4 regions of the Desulfitobacterium sp. LBE genome follow, and region 1 is predicted to be linked to each of the others. Evidence: riboswitches for the same ligand, from Rfam matches in the RefSeq annotation. Region 1 holds a riboswitch; each other region holds the start of a gene.

What was found. A riboswitch is a leader RNA that binds a small molecule or an ion and turns the genes downstream of it on or off. The one in region 1 is predicted to bind cyclic di-AMP.
Region 2: linked by a shared signal. The riboswitch ahead of DESLBE_RS03905 (NlpC/P60 family protein) and the one ahead of ehuB (ectoine/hydroxyectoine ABC transporter substrate-binding protein EhuB) in region 1 are both predicted to bind cyclic di-AMP.
Region 3: linked by a shared signal. The riboswitch ahead of eam (glutamate 2,3-aminomutase) and the one ahead of ehuB (ectoine/hydroxyectoine ABC transporter substrate-binding protein EhuB) in region 1 are both predicted to bind cyclic di-AMP.
Region 4: linked by a shared signal. The riboswitch ahead of DESLBE_RS01485 (C40 family peptidase) and the one ahead of ehuB (ectoine/hydroxyectoine ABC transporter substrate-binding protein EhuB) in region 1 are both predicted to bind cyclic di-AMP.

Annotation. Positions count from the first base shown of each region.
Region 1 is NZ_VLKD01000001.1:2,774,222-2,778,165, reverse strand. Features, by position in the region: gene sdhA (succinate dehydrogenase flavoprotein subunit) at 1-700, shown strand, start outside; gene sdhB (succinate dehydrogenase iron-sulfur subunit) at 712-1,464, shown strand; cyclic di-AMP (ydaO/yuaA leader) riboswitch at 1,571-1,719, shown strand; gene ehuB (ectoine/hydroxyectoine ABC transporter substrate-binding protein EhuB) at 1,837-2,724, shown strand; gene ehuC (ectoine/hydroxyectoine ABC transporter permease subunit EhuC) at 2,728-3,381, shown strand; gene ehuD (ectoine/hydroxyectoine ABC transporter permease subunit EhuD) at 3,383-3,944, shown strand, end outside.
Region 2 is NZ_VLKD01000001.1:785,052-788,995, forward strand. Features, by position in the region: gene DESLBE_RS03890 (DMT family transporter) at 1-749, opposite strand, end outside; gene DESLBE_RS03895 (secondary thiamine-phosphate synthase enzyme YjbQ) at 878-1,276, opposite strand; gene DESLBE_RS03900 (nuclease-related domain-containing protein) at 1,227-2,144, opposite strand; cyclic di-AMP (ydaO/yuaA leader) riboswitch at 2,337-2,472, shown strand; gene DESLBE_RS03905 (NlpC/P60 family protein) at 2,475-3,905, shown strand.
Region 3 is NZ_VLKD01000001.1:2,134,128-2,138,071, reverse strand. Features, by position in the region: gene DESLBE_RS10155 (TIGR01212 family radical SAM protein) at 1-478, shown strand, start outside; gene DESLBE_RS10150 (hypothetical protein) at 539-733, opposite strand; gene eam (glutamate 2,3-aminomutase) at 758-1,999, opposite strand; cyclic di-AMP (ydaO/yuaA leader) riboswitch at 2,104-2,231, opposite strand; gene DESLBE_RS10140 (TrkA C-terminal domain-containing protein) at 2,409-3,014, shown strand; gene DESLBE_RS10135 (histidine kinase) at 3,082-3,944, shown strand, end outside.
Region 4 is NZ_VLKD01000001.1:313,608-317,551, reverse strand. Features, by position in the region: gene uvrC (excinuclease ABC subunit UvrC) at 1-899, shown strand, start outside; gene DESLBE_RS26435 (hypothetical protein) at 889-1,044, shown strand; gene DESLBE_RS01485 (C40 family peptidase) at 1,243-2,067, opposite strand; cyclic di-AMP (ydaO/yuaA leader) riboswitch at 2,071-2,207, opposite strand; gene DESLBE_RS01480 (hypothetical protein) at 3,122-3,364, opposite strand; gene DESLBE_RS01475 (HD domain-containing protein) at 3,414-3,944, opposite strand, start outside.

The DNA of each region.
Region 1 (3,944 bases):
GGCAGTTCACTATTCCATGGGCGGAATGTGGGTGGATTATGATCAAATGACCAATATTCCCGGTCTGTTTGCTGCCGGGGAATGTGAATATCAATACCATGGGGCCAATCGCTTAGGGGCCAATTCCCTGCTCTCGGCTATTTATGGCGGTATGATCGCCGGCCCTAAGTCCCTGGAGTACATCAAGAAAAATAAATCGGAAACCTCCAGCGGGGAGGAAGAAGCCTTTGTTCGTGAACGAAAGGCCCAGGAGGAGCTCTGGAACAGGATTCTCACTATGAAGGGTGAGGAAAATCCCTACCATATTTATAAGGAGTTGGGTGATGTCATGACCCAAAATGTCACCGTCATCCGCTATAATGACAAACTGGCCGGAACGGACCAGAAGATCCAGGAGCTTATGCAGCGTTGGCAGAAGATCCAGCTCATTGATGATGTCCAGTGGAGCAATCAGACGGCACTTTTTATCCGGCAGCTTTGGAATATGCTGGAGCTGGCCCGGGTCATTACCTTGGGGGCCCTTAACCGTAATGAAAGCCGGGGGGCCCATTATAAGCCCGATTATCCGGAGCGGGATGATGCGAACTGGCTGAAGACCACCATCGCCACCTACACGCCTGAGGGCCCGCAGTTCAGCTATGAAGCGGTGGATGTATCACTGATCACGCCCAGACCGCGGCGCTATGATGTAGAGAAATAGGGGGGATCGTCATGTCAGGGCAAAAAAGTGTCCGTTTAAAAATCCGTCGCCAAAATGCTCCGGACCAACCTGCTTTTTGGGAAGAGTTCGCGGTGGATTATAGTCCCAAGATGAATATTATTTCCTGCTTGATGGAGATTCAAAAGAATCCCGTCAATGTCCAAGGCAAAAAGACCAATCCCGTGGTTTGGGAATGCAACTGTCTTGAGGAGGTCTGTGGTGCCTGCACCATGAATATCAACGGTCAAGCCAGGCAGGCCTGCTCAGCCTTAGTGGATCAATTGGAGCAGCCTATTGTCCTGGAGCCTCTCCGGAAATTCCCCATCCTCCGGGATCTTATGGTGGATCGAACCATTATGTTCGAGAATTTAAAGAGGGTTCATGCCTGGATCGACATTGACGGAACCTACGATCTGGGTCCCGGACCCCGCATGGCTGAAGTAGAGCGAGTATGGGCGTATGAGCTTTCCAAGTGCATGACCTGTGGGTGCTGCATGGAATCCTGCCCCCAAGTCAATTCCCGTTCCCGGTTCATTGGACCGGCCGCCGTTTCCCAGGCCCTTCTCTTTAACACCCACCCTTCAGGAGCTATGCATAAGCATATTCGTCTATCCGCCCTCATGGGTGATGGAGGGATCACCGACTGCGGCAACGCCCAAAACTGCGTGCGGGCCTGTCCCAAGGAGATTCCTCTGACCACCAGTCTTGCCGATATGAACAGAGAGGTCAATAAATTCGCCTTGAAGCGATGGCTGAATACCTAAAAAGTCAAGATGCAAGAAAATTTTTTATTGCAATCTGACAACTTAGATGTTAACATAAAGTTGTAACAACTTATAACAAAATAAGAGTTGTCAGATTGCAAGCTGTTTGCAGTCAAGGCTGAATTTCCCAAAAAGGAAAACGGGGGAACCATATTGGGGGTGAATCATTGTTAAGGAGAGCAAACTCCTTAAAATGACGGAAAGGTATCATTCCGAACCCGGCAGCTAACCTCGTAAGCGTGTGAACCCGTTTTAGTGTTTTTATGCTAAATCAATAGCCAATGTTATGCGCTGCTTCTTCTTGGGCCTGTTCAGGCCCTTTTTCTATGCCTTTTTGCGGATTTCAGTGGAGAAAAAAAGGAGGACGTTTGAATGAAAAAGTTACCACTGCTCAAGACTCTGCTGGTGGGGGTGCTGGCCTTTAGTGTTTTTGCCTTGGGAGGCTGCGGCACCACCGAGACCAAAGGCGGAGATGGGATGAGTACATTAGAGAAGGCTAAGGAAAAAGGCTCCGTCACCGTTGGTTTTGCTAATGAGAAGCCCTATGCTTACAAAACTGCCGACGGAAAGCTCACCGGTGAAGCTGTAGAAATCGCCCGGGCCGTCTTAAAAGAGCTGGGGATCAATGACATGCAGGGGGAGCTTACGGAGTTTGCCTCTTTAATACCCGGCCTTCAGGCCAAACGTTTTGATATGGTTACCGCCGGAATGTTTATCACTCCTGAACGGGCCGAACAGGTGTCCTTCGCCAATCCCGAATACAGCATTGGGGAAGCTATTGCCGTCAAGAAGGGCAATCCTCTCGACCTGTATAGCTATGAAGATATCGCCAAGCATGGGACGGCTAAAGTCGCTGTACCCGGAGGAGCCATTGAGTATGACTACCTTGTGGCCAGCGGTGTCCCTAAAGACAGAATCGTGACTGTTCCGGATATGCCGGCGGCTTTGGCAGCTTTGCAAGCCGGGCGGGCAGACGTGATTACCGCTACCGGCCCTTCGATTCAGGCTACTTTGGATACTGCTAATGACCCCAATCTGGAGCGGGTCATGGATTTCACTCAGCCGGTGATTGACGGCGAAAGTGTCAGAGGTTATGGAGCAACTGCCTTCCGTCATGAAGACAGTGATTTCCGGGAAGCTTTCAATGCTGAATTGCAGAAGCTGAAAGAATCCGGTGAGCTGCTGAAGATCCTCGAATCCTTTGGTTTTACAGAGCAGGAGCTTCCGGGAGACACGACTGTGGAAGACATTATTAAGTAGGAAGTGAGAACCTTGGCTATTTTAGACCTCTTACCGGCCTTGTTAAAAGGGCTGGAAATAACTCTCATCATCACGCTTTTGGCCACTCTTCTCGCTTTGGTGCTGGCTTTCCTGGCTGGGTTCGGGCGCTTGTCCAAATATCCGCCGCTCCGCTTTCTGGCGGCGGTCTATGTCGAAGCCTTCCGGGGAACTTCTCTGCTTGTTCAGCTCTTCTGGATCTATTTTGCCCTGCCTATTTTAGGTATCAGCCTGCCCCCCTTGACAGCCGGTGTCTTGACCCTAGGTCTGAACTGCGGGGCCTATGGTTCCGAGGTGGTGCGCAGTGCCATCCTGGCTGTTCCCAAAGGGCAGACGGAGGCGGGGATTGCCTTGAATTTCAGCCCCTGGCAGCGCATGCGGCGCATTATCCTGCCCCAGGCTTTTGTCATGATGCTGCCGGGGTTTGGCAATCTGCAGATTGAGCTGCTGAAAAGCACCTCCCTGGTCTCCCTAATCACTTTAGCCGACTTGACTTATCAGGCATCCGTGCTCAATGCTTCCACTATGGAGACGACTTTAATTTACAGCTTGCTGCTTGTGATCTACTTCCTGATTGCCTGGCCTTTAACACGGGGGATCCGCTGGATAGAAAACAGGCTGACCGTAGGGAGGTACTAAGATGTGGAATTGGGATTTTGCCATTAAAATCTTCCCGGAGATATTTGCAGCACTGAAGATTACCGTGACCGCTACTTTTGCCGGATTCTTTCTGGCCTTGTTTTTAGGGATGTTCCTCACCATCGGCAGTCGCTCCTCCCTGAAACCTATCGCTTACGGCTCAAAAGGCTTTGTGGAGTTTATCCGCAGTACGCCTTTGCTGGTTCAGCTCTATTTTATTTTCTATGTGCTGCCCCAGGCCGGACTGTCTTTAAGCCCCCTCACTGCCGGGATCATAGGTTTAGGGATTCATTACAGCACCTATCTCTCCGAAGTCTATCGCTCAGGAATCGAAGCAGTACCCCAGGGACAGTGGGAAGCAGCGAAAGCTCTCAACTTCAGCCCCTGGCAAGTATGGTCCAAGATCATCATTCCTCAAGCGGTACCGCCGGTCATACCGGTGATGGGTAACTATTTGATCACCATGTTTAAAGAGACCCCTCTCCTTTCGGCCATTACCTTGGTGGAAATCTTGCAGACAGCTAAGATTATCGGCTCCCATTCCTTCCGTTATCTGGAAGGGT
Region 2 (3,944 bases), 2.0 Mb from region 1:
AAGGACACCACCGTTCCGATGACGATGATCGCCAGCATCCCCCAAAACACCTGCCAATCCAGGGAGACGGGAATCTGCCAGGGCCGGATAACCACAAGCAAAATCGACCCGCCCATCAACATACCACAGCCTGTAACGACGATGCTCCCCCATTTGTTAATAATTTTCCCTGGAATTATGGTGTACAGCATCAATCCCAAAGCGGCCATCAGGCCCCAGAAAAGGCCTTGGGCCGATATGACCAGGTTGCTGACATTGCCATGGGTGGCCAATAAAAAGGTGCCGGTTACAGCTAAAGCAATCGCCACCCCTTCAGTCTTCGTGGGCAGCCGCCTGTCCATTCCGCAAACGAAAATCATAATTAGTAAGGGTCCCAAGTACTGCAGCACCGTTGCCGTTCCCGCATTGCTGTGGGATATGGCCAACAGATAAGTATATTGACAGGCGATCAGCCCAAATATACTAAAAACAATGAGGGTCCGGCGGTCCCTTTTATTGCTGAGCAACCCGACCATTTGCTCCTTGTATTTAAATAAAACCAAACAAAATAAGAGCAATCCTGCCGTAAGCATCCGTACCACGGTAACCCAATGAGGGTCGATGCCCTTCACCGAAAAAAGATATTGTCCGCAGGCACCGGAAAACCCCCAGCTAATCCCGCCGATAAGTGTCAGTATCGTCCCTCTGACAGCTTTGGTCCTGATATTTTGAGCCTTTTCTTCACCCTTTACAACTATAAGTTCATTCATTATTCTCTTTCAAGTACTTGCTTTCAATCGGGTACTTGCCTTTGCCCTTCACTTTTTTGATAATACGGCTCAATTCTAAACTGCAGGTTTGAGCCCAAGTGCAGATTTATCACTGAAAGAGGTCTCGTTCAACCTATAAACTTCACAAAACACTGCCGGGAGCGGGAGCCATCAAATTCACAAAAATAAACCCCTTGCCAACGGCCTAAAAGCAGCCGGCCATCCTTAACGATGACGGTCTGAGAGCTCCCCATAAGGCTGGCCTTCAAATGGGCTGCCGAATTTCCTTCCCCATGCCTATCCTGAGCCATATCCCAAGGGCAGAGCTCATCCAGCCGCCTCAGAAGATCACGGCAAACATCGGGATCAGCATTCTCATTGATCGTGATTCCCGCTGTAGTGTGAGGACAATAAATAATCGCCACCCCATCCTTGAACTGGAAATTTTGCAAAAAACCTTCTATTAAAGAAGTAATATCAATCCATTGATTCCTTTTTTGAGTCTGTAGATTCAGGGTATGGACCATGGCCTTCTCTCCCCCCTTCCCGTCTCACCACCCGGGTCATTTCCCGTTGATGTTTTTCGCAATAGATTTTCCAGGCGAATTTTTCAGGCCGGTTTAAACAATATCGGGCCATGCGCTCGTTGACAGCCTTTTGACAAATACTGCAGCGAATATCTCCATACTTGGGTCTGTACTGCATTCTTTCCCGGCGCTGACGGGCCGCATACTCATTGCGAAGGCCCAGATCGGTCAGATTGATTTTTTCGATCCTCTCCACGAGCTCAAGGATCTCCTCATCACTGAGCACCGCGGGCTGATTCTGGGCCAGCTGCATGATTGAAGCCGGCAGATCTATATCATAAAAGACCATACCCGAAAAGACTTTCAGGCTGCAACTCCGGTTAAAGGTCACATAGGAAAACACGGGAATAGTTTGATCAAGCCCCGCCAGCTCCTGCAGCATCTGAACCCGGACCTGGTTCTCCATGATCGGATTGGGAAAGGTCTTCACCCTCCAGGTAATCGCCTGATACCACTTGGGTTCCGTTTCTTCCCCTACGATCAGTCCCGACAAATTATTGGCTTCTAAAAGAAAAATTCCATAAGGGGAGATCAGAACATGATCAATCTGGTGGAAGCGTCCCTTGGTTCCTAACAGGAGATTGCTCAGCCGGCGAAAGCATCTTGGTAAATGGGCAAGCCCTACTTCAAGCTTATATTCCCCTATTTCATGTTTACGCTGTTTCTTGCTCCGCAAGGAGCCTCTTTCCTTTGCCGAGTTATAAGTATAATAATTGGTTCTATATTTCTTCCTTTGCCAAACCTCCTGAGCCGCTTCCGGTTCAGGAGATATTTTTTTTGTTGCTTTTTTTCGATTCCAAAAGAACAAAGCTATCCCCCTAGTCATCAATTGCTCCATTATTGGCTTACAGCATGCCACTATTTTACCATATTCCAAGGTGAATAACTAACTTCTGAATCCTTTCACCCCAAAATATGTAATGAATTTCCACGTATTTCATAAAGTATTAATGAAGGAACTTTAGAACTTGATGTCGAATCAGAATAAAAATACGTGCATTTATAATAAACGCCTAATCTGGGGTATCCTAGAGCGGGGGACTAAATTTCTGGGGTGAATCGCACCTCCTGTGCGTAGGGCTTACACTTTCGCCCGAATCCGTCAACTAACCCCGTAGGCTAAGAAAGGTGTCTGAGCATGCATTTTAAGGAAAGCTTGTCTCGATTCAAGGTTTCAGCGTCCGACCAAGTTCAAAAAATTGCAAAAAACGTTTCTTGGAAATCGCCTCGTGTTCTTGGCTCTTTAACAGTAACCCTTGTTCTGACCGGCAGCCTGGGATTTTATTTTCTAACGACGACCGCTGCGGCGGCGGTGATGATCAACGGCCAGCAAGTGGGCTATGTGGCAGATTCACAAAGCGGACAAACCCTTGTGGATACATTCCTCCAGGAAAAAGGGGAGCCCTATGGTGTCGTTGCCAAGACACGGGACCAGATCAACTACGAAAATGTCCGCATCAAAAACAGCGCCTATAAAGCTTCAGAAATCAAGGAAGAAAATTTAGCCAGCTCTTTGAATTATTATCTGGAAGGCTACAAAGTTCTGGCGAATGGAACACCCATAGCTTACTTACCCAGTAAAGAAGAGGCGGACAAATTACTTAAGCAATACGAAGAGTACTATTCCAAATCCAGTGATGAAAACAAAATCACTTCTGTCAGCTTTTTAGAAGACATAACTATTGAAAAGGTTTCCATTCAGCCCAGCCAAATGACTTCCCTGGAGCTGGCTTATGAACAGCTCATCGAAGGCCAGGTTACCACAAAAGAGTATACTGTAGAGGAAAAAGACTCCTGGTGGTTGATCGCCCGCAAAAATAATATGTTGACCGCCGAAGTTCTGGCGGGGAATCCCGGGGCAACTGAAGACACTGTGATCAAACCGGGAGATGTGCTCAAACTTGTCACTGTTGAACCTTATCTGACTGTCGTAAGCCAAGGTACATATTCCGGTCAGGAGATCATTCCTTATGACGTAGTCACTAAAACTGATTATAAACTTAACCCAGGCCAAACCAAAGTTGTCACCAAAGGCAGTAACGGTTCCAAAATCGTAACCTATTCTTATGAGCAGAGAAACGGTGTCGAGGTAGCCAAAAAAGTTCTCGATGAGAAGATCGTCGAGAAACCCGTTGATGAAGTCGTTGCTAAAGGTCCCAGCAAGCAAACAGTCAATGTAGCCTCTGCCACCTCCCGGGGCAGTGCCAATGGTTCTTCCCTTGTCGAGCGGGCTCTCAGCTTTCAAGGTACAAAATATGTTTTCGGAGGTACCAGTACCAGCGGTTTTGATTGCTCCGGCTTTACCAAGTACATCTATTCCGGGTCCGGGATCTCCCTTCCCCGAACATCCTTTGACCAATTCAATTCAGGCTCATCTGTGAGCAAAGATAATTTACAAGCGGGAGACTTGGTCTTCTTCAGCACCTATGCTTCCGGAGCCTCTCATGTAGGTATCTACATCGGTAACGGCAAGTTTGTTCATGCTGCCAATCCCGGAAGTGGGGTTAAGGTTTCCGGAGTAAGCGACAGCTTCTATGGCCCCCGCTATTTGGGAGCACGCCGCTACTAGTTGCCTAACCATTTAAATTGCTAAAAGCCAGGAGCTGTT
Region 3 (3,944 bases), 640 kb from region 1:
GGAATGGGTGGGGAGAGGACATACTTTTGAGGATTTTCTTCAGGGTTTGGATAAGCTCCGCCGCAGAAACATACGGGTCTGTACCCATATGATTTATGGGCTGCCGGGGGAAACCCTGGAGGATATGTTCGGCTCAGCACAAACGTTAGCCAAACTCGATGTGCAGGGAGTTAAGCTGCATCTTTTGCATGTGCTGAAGGGGACACCTCTGGCTGATATCTACGAGCAGAGTCCTTTTCCCTTACTCTCTCAGGATGAGTATATCCATTTGATTTGCGATACACTGGAAATCCTGCCTGCGCAGACGGTTATTCACCGCTTGACTGGGGATGCCCCCCGCAAGGATTTGCTAGCCCCTCTTTGGAGCCTGAAAAAATGGGAAATTCTTAATGCCATTGACCGTGAACTGGAGAGAAGGGGAACCTGGCAAGGGAAAAAGGCGCAAAATAAAGCGGCTGACACCACCCATTCAATTTAAGGAAAGGGGGCCAGCCGTAAATCGCTTGGCAAGATAAATTTTTGACTTTGGATAAGGTTATTAGCCTTCTTCGAATGATTTGGCTTGACTCTGTAGATTTTGATTGTATTGATTGGCCGGATTGGCCCCACTCTTATTCCCTTGAGAAGGAGTTCTGAGGGCAGGCGCTAAAGAGAGATAGCGCTTTAGGCTGTCGGTATGGGTCTGGAGGATGGCCTGATAGACTGGGTCAGGGGTTAGTTTTTGTGAATTCATACCGATTCCTCCTTATATAGATAGTTAATGATTAGGATAATGCACAACCTTACCTTCCCAGGTTCTGATGACTGCTTCTTCATCGTTTAGGGAAATAAGGTACTGTGGTAAGATGGGGGTTTTGCCACCGCCTCCCGGGGCATTAATAATATAGGTCGGAATGGCCAAACCAGAGGTGTAGCCGCGCAAGTTTTCCATAATCCTTAACCCGTCCTGAATGCGGGGAATAAAGTGGCTCGTGCCTTTAACATTTTTGGCATGGAAAATATAGTAGGGGCGAACGCGAATTTTAAGAAGTTCTTGGTTAAGGCGTTTCATAATCTCTGGTTGGTCATTGATTCCTTTGAGAAGAACTGCTTGGTTGCCTAAGATGACTCCCGCTTTGATTAAGCGATCAGCAGCTTTCTTGGTCTCCTCGGTCACCTCTTGGGGATGATTGAATTGAGTATTGATATAAAGGGGTGGATATTTTTCAAGAATGGCGCAGAGCTCATCGGTAATGCGCATGGGCAGAGTGACAGGAACCCGGGTGCCAATACGTTTGATCTCCACATGCTTAATTTCATGCAATTCTCCCAATAACCAGTCCAGCATTTGATCGCTGAGAAGGAGAGCATCGCCACCGGTGACCAGCACATCCCGAATCTCTGGATTGGAGCGTATATAATCCAGGGCGGCCTCCAGGTTAGCACGGGTTTCATGGAGGTCAATTTCCCCGATATTCCGTCGGCGTTGGCAGTGCCTGCAATACATAGCACACAAATTGGTTACATTAATAATGAGGCGATCCGGGTAACGACGTGTGATGCAAGGCGCAGGGGATGTATACTCTTCTCCCATGGGATCTGCTTCTCCGGAATCGTCGAGGATCTCTTCCACAGAGGGGAGACTTTGCAGACGGATGGGATCCTGAGGATCATCTTTATCGATCAGGCTTAAATAATAGGGTGAAACAGCCCAACGGTAAGCCTTGCCCACCTCGTTGATTTCATGTCTTTGCTTGGGGGTCAGGGGAAGCAGGGTGCTCAAGTTTTCAGCATCCTGAATACGGTTTTTAAGCTGCCACTTCCAATCCTGCCAATGCTCCAGGTCAGCATCTAACTGATCCAGTATAAAGTCTCGGTTTTCATTAAATTCTTCGCTTAAGGCAAGGCCGCAGGGAATCGTTTCTTTGCGTTTGTTGTAGGATTGAACTTTTTGTTTTAATTCCAAAGCTCTTGCTTGTGAAGCCTGTCTTGGGTTAGGGGGTAGAAATTCTATTGCCATAGTGATTGCCCTCCTCTATTTGCAGATATAAAATAAGTCTTTAGAATCAAAAAAGAACCTCGCGGTTCCCAAGAAAAAGCATATTACATAATCAGGTGTTTACGCCTCATGTGCTTCAATGCTTACGAGGTTAGCTGACGGGTTCGAGCTGAAACATGCTCTACGTTTAAAACGATTCACCCCTAAATTGGTTCCCCCGTTTTCCCCTTGGGAAATTAAGCCCATATTAAGTTGCATAACTAACAACTTAATAGTATCATATGGGTTGGTAGCAGTCAATTGTATATTTTGTACATATGTTTATTTTGTATATGGGTTATCTTAGTAAGCATTTAAGTGTAAGAATTTGTAGTTCACTTAGTAGCAGAATTAAAGGTTAATGATAAGATGAATCAAGGAGAGGAATCCGATGGAATATAATGCACGTTATCAGGAAATTGCGATAGATATTGCTCATTCTATCGTTATGGGAGAATACCGGGAAGGGGAAAAAATTCATGGACGCTCTACTTTAGCGGGTCGTTATAATGTATCTCCGGAGACCATCCGGCGTTCCATTGCTATCCTCCAAACGATGGGTGTAGTCATGGTAAGCCAAGGGGTGGGGATTACGGTAGTCTCCAAAAGCATGGCCGAAAAATTTATGAGAGGTTTTGACCAGAAAGCAGAAATTCAGGTCTATTTTGATGAGCTGAAAAAGCTGATGGAACAAAGACGTGAGCTCGATCAGAAGATCGATGCCCATCTCACGAAAATCGTGAACTATACGGATCGTTTGGCCAGCCGTTGGATGGATGTGGCCGAAATTGAAGTTGCCAAAGGCTCCAGCGCCAAGGGAAAAACCTTAAGCGATTTAAAATTAAGGGAGAAAACAGGTTTAACGGTGGTGGCTGTGGTCAGAGGGGGAATCGAGCAATTTTCTCCGGGAGCGGAGTTTATCCTGGACGACGGAGATATCCTACTGGCGGTAGGCTCTGAACAAGGGAAAGAAAAACTTCAGGAAATCCTTCGCTAGAATACAGGAAGTGGATAGCCATCTGTCGAAACTCTCTATGAATTATAGAGGACATGAGGGATGATGGATGATCTTTGAAAGCATAGTCATACTCGGTGTGGAATTAATGCTGGTCTTAGTAACAGGCCAGATGAATCTGTTAATTTTATTTTTAATAGGCAATACATTTTTTCTTTTATATCACTTAAATCTGGAATATAAAAAAACTGCCCGGCAGGCTACAGAGCGAAACGCGGAGCTTAGCTTCAAAATAGCCAACCAGACTCTTCCTTACCTGCGCCGGGGGCTTAATGAACAAAACGCAGAGTACATCGCTAAAATCATTCAAGAGATTGGCCAAGTGGCGGCTGTTTCAATCACAGATTGTGAAAAGCAGCTGGCCTACTTGGGCGTGGGCTGCGATCAGCATCATCCGGGAGATAAAATTCTTACCCGGGCGACACGGGATGTGATCCAATCCGGAGTTTATAAGATAGTACGAACTCAAAAAGAATTGAATTGTCCCAGACAGAACACCTGTGATTGTCCTCTGGCGGCGGCTGTTATCGTACCTCTGAAGTGTCAGGGTGAAGTAGTGGGAACCATGAAATTGTATGAAACCAAGGTTGGACAGCTCTCATCGGATCTGATTCGCTTAGCTATTGGGATGGCTGATCTACTGGGGATTCAAATTGAACTAGCAGAACTTGATCACCAGGCGAAACTGGCTGCGGAAGCACAACTGAATGCCTTGCAAGCTCAAATCAATCCCCATTTCTTTTTCAATGTTCTCAATACTATTATTGCCACCAGCCGCACCAGCCCCAATCGTTCACGACGATTGTTGATTCATCTTGCGGAATTTTTCCGCAAGGCGCTCAAATCCCATGGAAGTTTGATTACTTTGCGGGAGGAAATGAGCTTTGTTAAGACTTACTTAATTCTCGAAAA
Region 4 (3,944 bases), 2.5 Mb from region 1:
TCTACACAGAGAGTTCTGCTCTTCCTCAAGAAATCCTCCTCCCTCCCCTGGATATCAGTGTGTTAACAAAGCTCTTCCCCATGGTCGTGCCGCAAAAAGGTCAAAAGCGGGATCTGGTGCAAATGGCCATGGAAAATGCTCAAACCACTTTACACGAACAGATTTCCATCGAAATACGGAACTTGACGGAATGCACCCAAGCTTTGGCGGAAATCGGCAACGCCTTAGGCATCCCTTCCCTCCGTACCATCGAGTCCTTTGATATTTCCAATATTGCCGGTACCCATAGTGTAGCAGGAATGATTCAGTTTCTTGATGGCAAACCTAATCGTAGTCAGTATCGCAAATTCAAGATTCAACCCATGCCGAATATGGATGATACGGCCTCCATGCACCAGGTGATTGAGCGCCGTTATGCCCGACTCCAGCAAGAAAACCTGCCGCTCCCGGATCTGATCCTGGTGGATGGAGGCAAGGGACAGATCCATGCCGCCCTGGCTGCTCTCCACAGCTTAAACGCTGCGATTCCTGTTGCCGGCATGGTCAAAAACGACAAGCACCAGACTTCGGCGTTAATCGACGCTATGGACCGCATTCACTCCTTGGATCGCCGTTCCGCCGGTTTTCGCTTGCTGGAACGGATTCAAAACGAGGTCCATCGCTTCGCTATTACCTTTCATAGACAGCAAAGGGCTAAAAGCATGACCCTTTCTGAATTGGACGGCATAGCAGGGGTCGGTCCCAAGCGCAGACAACAGCTCCTTAAGTTTTTTAAATCCATAGATAGTATCCGCCAGGCCACCCTTGAGGAACTGCAGCAATCCGGCCTTCCTGCCCCGGCAGCTGCGGCGGTCTATCAACATTTCAACTCTCATAAGGAGGAAAACCATGATTCTTAATTACCGTGTTGAACTCTGCCGCCAATGCTATTATAAGCGGATGAAACAATGTGCCAAGACGGACCTCTATATCCACAACCGGACATTGGCGGAGCCCGGCGGGGAATGCAAGAGCTATCTGCCGGTGCCCTGGCTGCCTTATTGACGATTAAAGCCAAATTACCAACCGGTTGGTAATTTGCTTCCGATCCGAAAAGATGGTCATAGCCTAATTTAGCAGACGGAAACAGAGCTGGGAGAGCTAAAAAGGAGTATCACTCACTGCTTTAAAAAAGCAATGAGGCGATACTCCTTCAGTATATTCCCCATTATGTTCCTTTGTCCCTATTGACAAGCCTATGAATTAGAAAACTCTCCTGGCCCCAAGGTAACGACCAGCATAATAACTGTCCGATAAGCCGGTGATCTTAATACCGCTTCTGGCGGCATGAATAAAGTTCTCTTCTCCTATATAGATTCCCACGTGGGACGCTCCGCTATCGTAAGTGGCGAAGAAGACCAAATCACCGATCTGAAGCTCGTCTTTGCTGACTGCTGTTCCTATTCCATATTGGGCATATGAGGTTCGGGGCAAGTCAATTCCTGAACCTTTAAATACATATTGAGTAAAACCGGAGCAATCAAAGCCATTCGTAGTCGTCCCGCCAAACACATAGGGGGTACCGATCAGCTTTTGGGCATTGTCGCTGATTTCTTCGACTTTGGAACTACCGCCACGGGAGATCTCCTGAACAGGAGCAGCCGCAGCTTGTCGCAAAGCCCGCTCTTGGGAAAGCTTTTCGATGTCCATCGCTGCCATCGTTTCTTCAGGGGTAGACACGATATCTTCCTGAGCCTCTTCTGTAAATTGCTGTGATTCCCTCTGACTATCCGTATCGGCAGCTACAGATACCGAAGCGTAAGCTAAGGCCATTGCTGCTGCTTCAGGTTGCCGGATCACATCCTTTTTTTCTGCTTGAACCTCAGGGGAGAGTACCGTATCGGCAACAGTTTGAGTTTGAGCCTGCTGAGTCTGAAACAATGAAGCGTTCCTTAAGAGAATAGATTCGGAGCTTGTCACAGGTACTGCGGCACTTCCAGGCCCATAGATGCCCGGGAGGCTGCTTACCAATAAGGTGCCGGATAACACCACACTGGCCACCCATCCCCTTTTAGAGGAAGAGTCCATGAATTTTCCACCTTTCGTCGCTTACGAGGTTAGTTGACGGATTCGGGCAAAAAGGTGCAAGCCCTACGCATGACTGCGATTCACCCCAAAAGATTATCCCCCGTTCCAGACACACGGTCCGGATTCAGCCCACATTTCTTATGCATTGTAGTATTCGCGAAAAATGCCTTTAATCCTTCACACAATTAATTATAAAAGTGATATATTTTGGAAATTTATTCTATTAATATCAGACTATTCACTCATTGGCTTTCTGTGCCTAAAGAAAGTAAGATAAAAGTAAAAACACCTCTCTCACGAGAGGTGCTGCTCTTTGAACCTTAGGACACCAACGAATAAATATTGCGCCATAGGTCAAGTAGGTTTTCCCACTGAGCTCCTGCAGTTTCCTGACAGGCGGTTTCCCTTTTCCCTCAGCCCAGAATGTCACCATTTCCAGCACTTGATCGCCACTAAGAACGCACTTTAATCCTCGTTGGTTTTCGCTCTAGAAGTTTTCCTTCACGCTCCGTGACGGTCTAGCCTCTTTTGCAGAAAAGAATTTCAGGCAAACTTAAGCTCATCGGCCAATGAACTTAAAGTTCCTTCAGCCCTCCCAACTTCTCCACCTCAAGGCAGGCTACACTGCACTAAGTTCCTTCCTAATGCAGGTTCATACCCCAAGCCGTAACCAAAAGCAGCCACGAACTTAGGCCTCCACGGAAGAGGGTATCGCCCGCATGCCATTGCAGATCCCCCTCATCCTTAACTCCCAGCAGCAACCCTCGACTGGGCGTCGAAAGCCACCACCAGGAACTTCATCGGTATGCCCTTAGCGGATTCTTAGGCCCGCCTTCGACAGTCATTTTACGCACTAGAATAGCGCACCCTAGTTCAAAGAAGATTACATCGCTTATTGTACACCGAAACGAACAATTTTTAAAACGACCTTTGCCTATTCATATTCTCGATTGCCTTTGATAATGAATGAAAAAAAGCAACAAATTCAAAAAAGAGAGCTTTGCGCTCTCTTTTTGGCTTATTAAAACAATACCGGCAAAATCAATGGTGTTTATCAAACTGATTTGGCTTCAGATGCGGGTTTTCCGTCAGAAAAGATTTTTCGCAGCATCACTTCGATACTTCCGGGCAAATCCCGTGCCGCTTGTTGAATCTGAACAGACCGCCAGTGGATTTCCTCCAATAAAACCTGAGTTCGCGGTGCGGAAATATAGGCTTGAGGCTGTTCCGGAGCAAACAAGCCTTTAGCTGCCATAAGTAAAATGAAGATGATTAAAATACGTCCCAACCAGCGCAATGGATATACTTCCTTTCCTCAAAAAAGATATATCCATAGTTTAACCAGCTTAGCCTTTTTTAAGCCTCATTTTCTCCAACTCAGACCAAAAATTCTCAGAATACAAAAAGAGCGGTTCAAAAAGCGCCCGTGCGGTTTGGGTGTGGATATGCTCATGGTAGTGACGAATCCTTTCACGGTAAAAGGATTCACAGGAATCCGGCCCAAAAAAAGGTTTTCCTTCTTTCCCCAACCAGACAAAAAGCCTGGCAATCCCCATAGGACCTACAAAATCCAATTTATCGGCATCATAAAGAATCTTTGCTTCCAACGTTTCCGGTTCATAGCCTTCCCGTGAGTGGGAAAGGACAGCTGCTTTAACAGCTTCAATAGTGTCTTCCGGGTATCCGCATTTATGCAGGATGCCACCGGCCAAGGCCGCACCGCTCTCAGCATGGGTTTTCGATAGGGTTCCGGAGCGGCCAATATCATGAAGAATAGCTGCCAGCTCCACAATCAATAGATCGGCACCCTCCTGTATCCCAATCTGCTTGCCCCATGCTCTGACCCGGAGAGCATGTTCCAGATCATGAGCCTGATC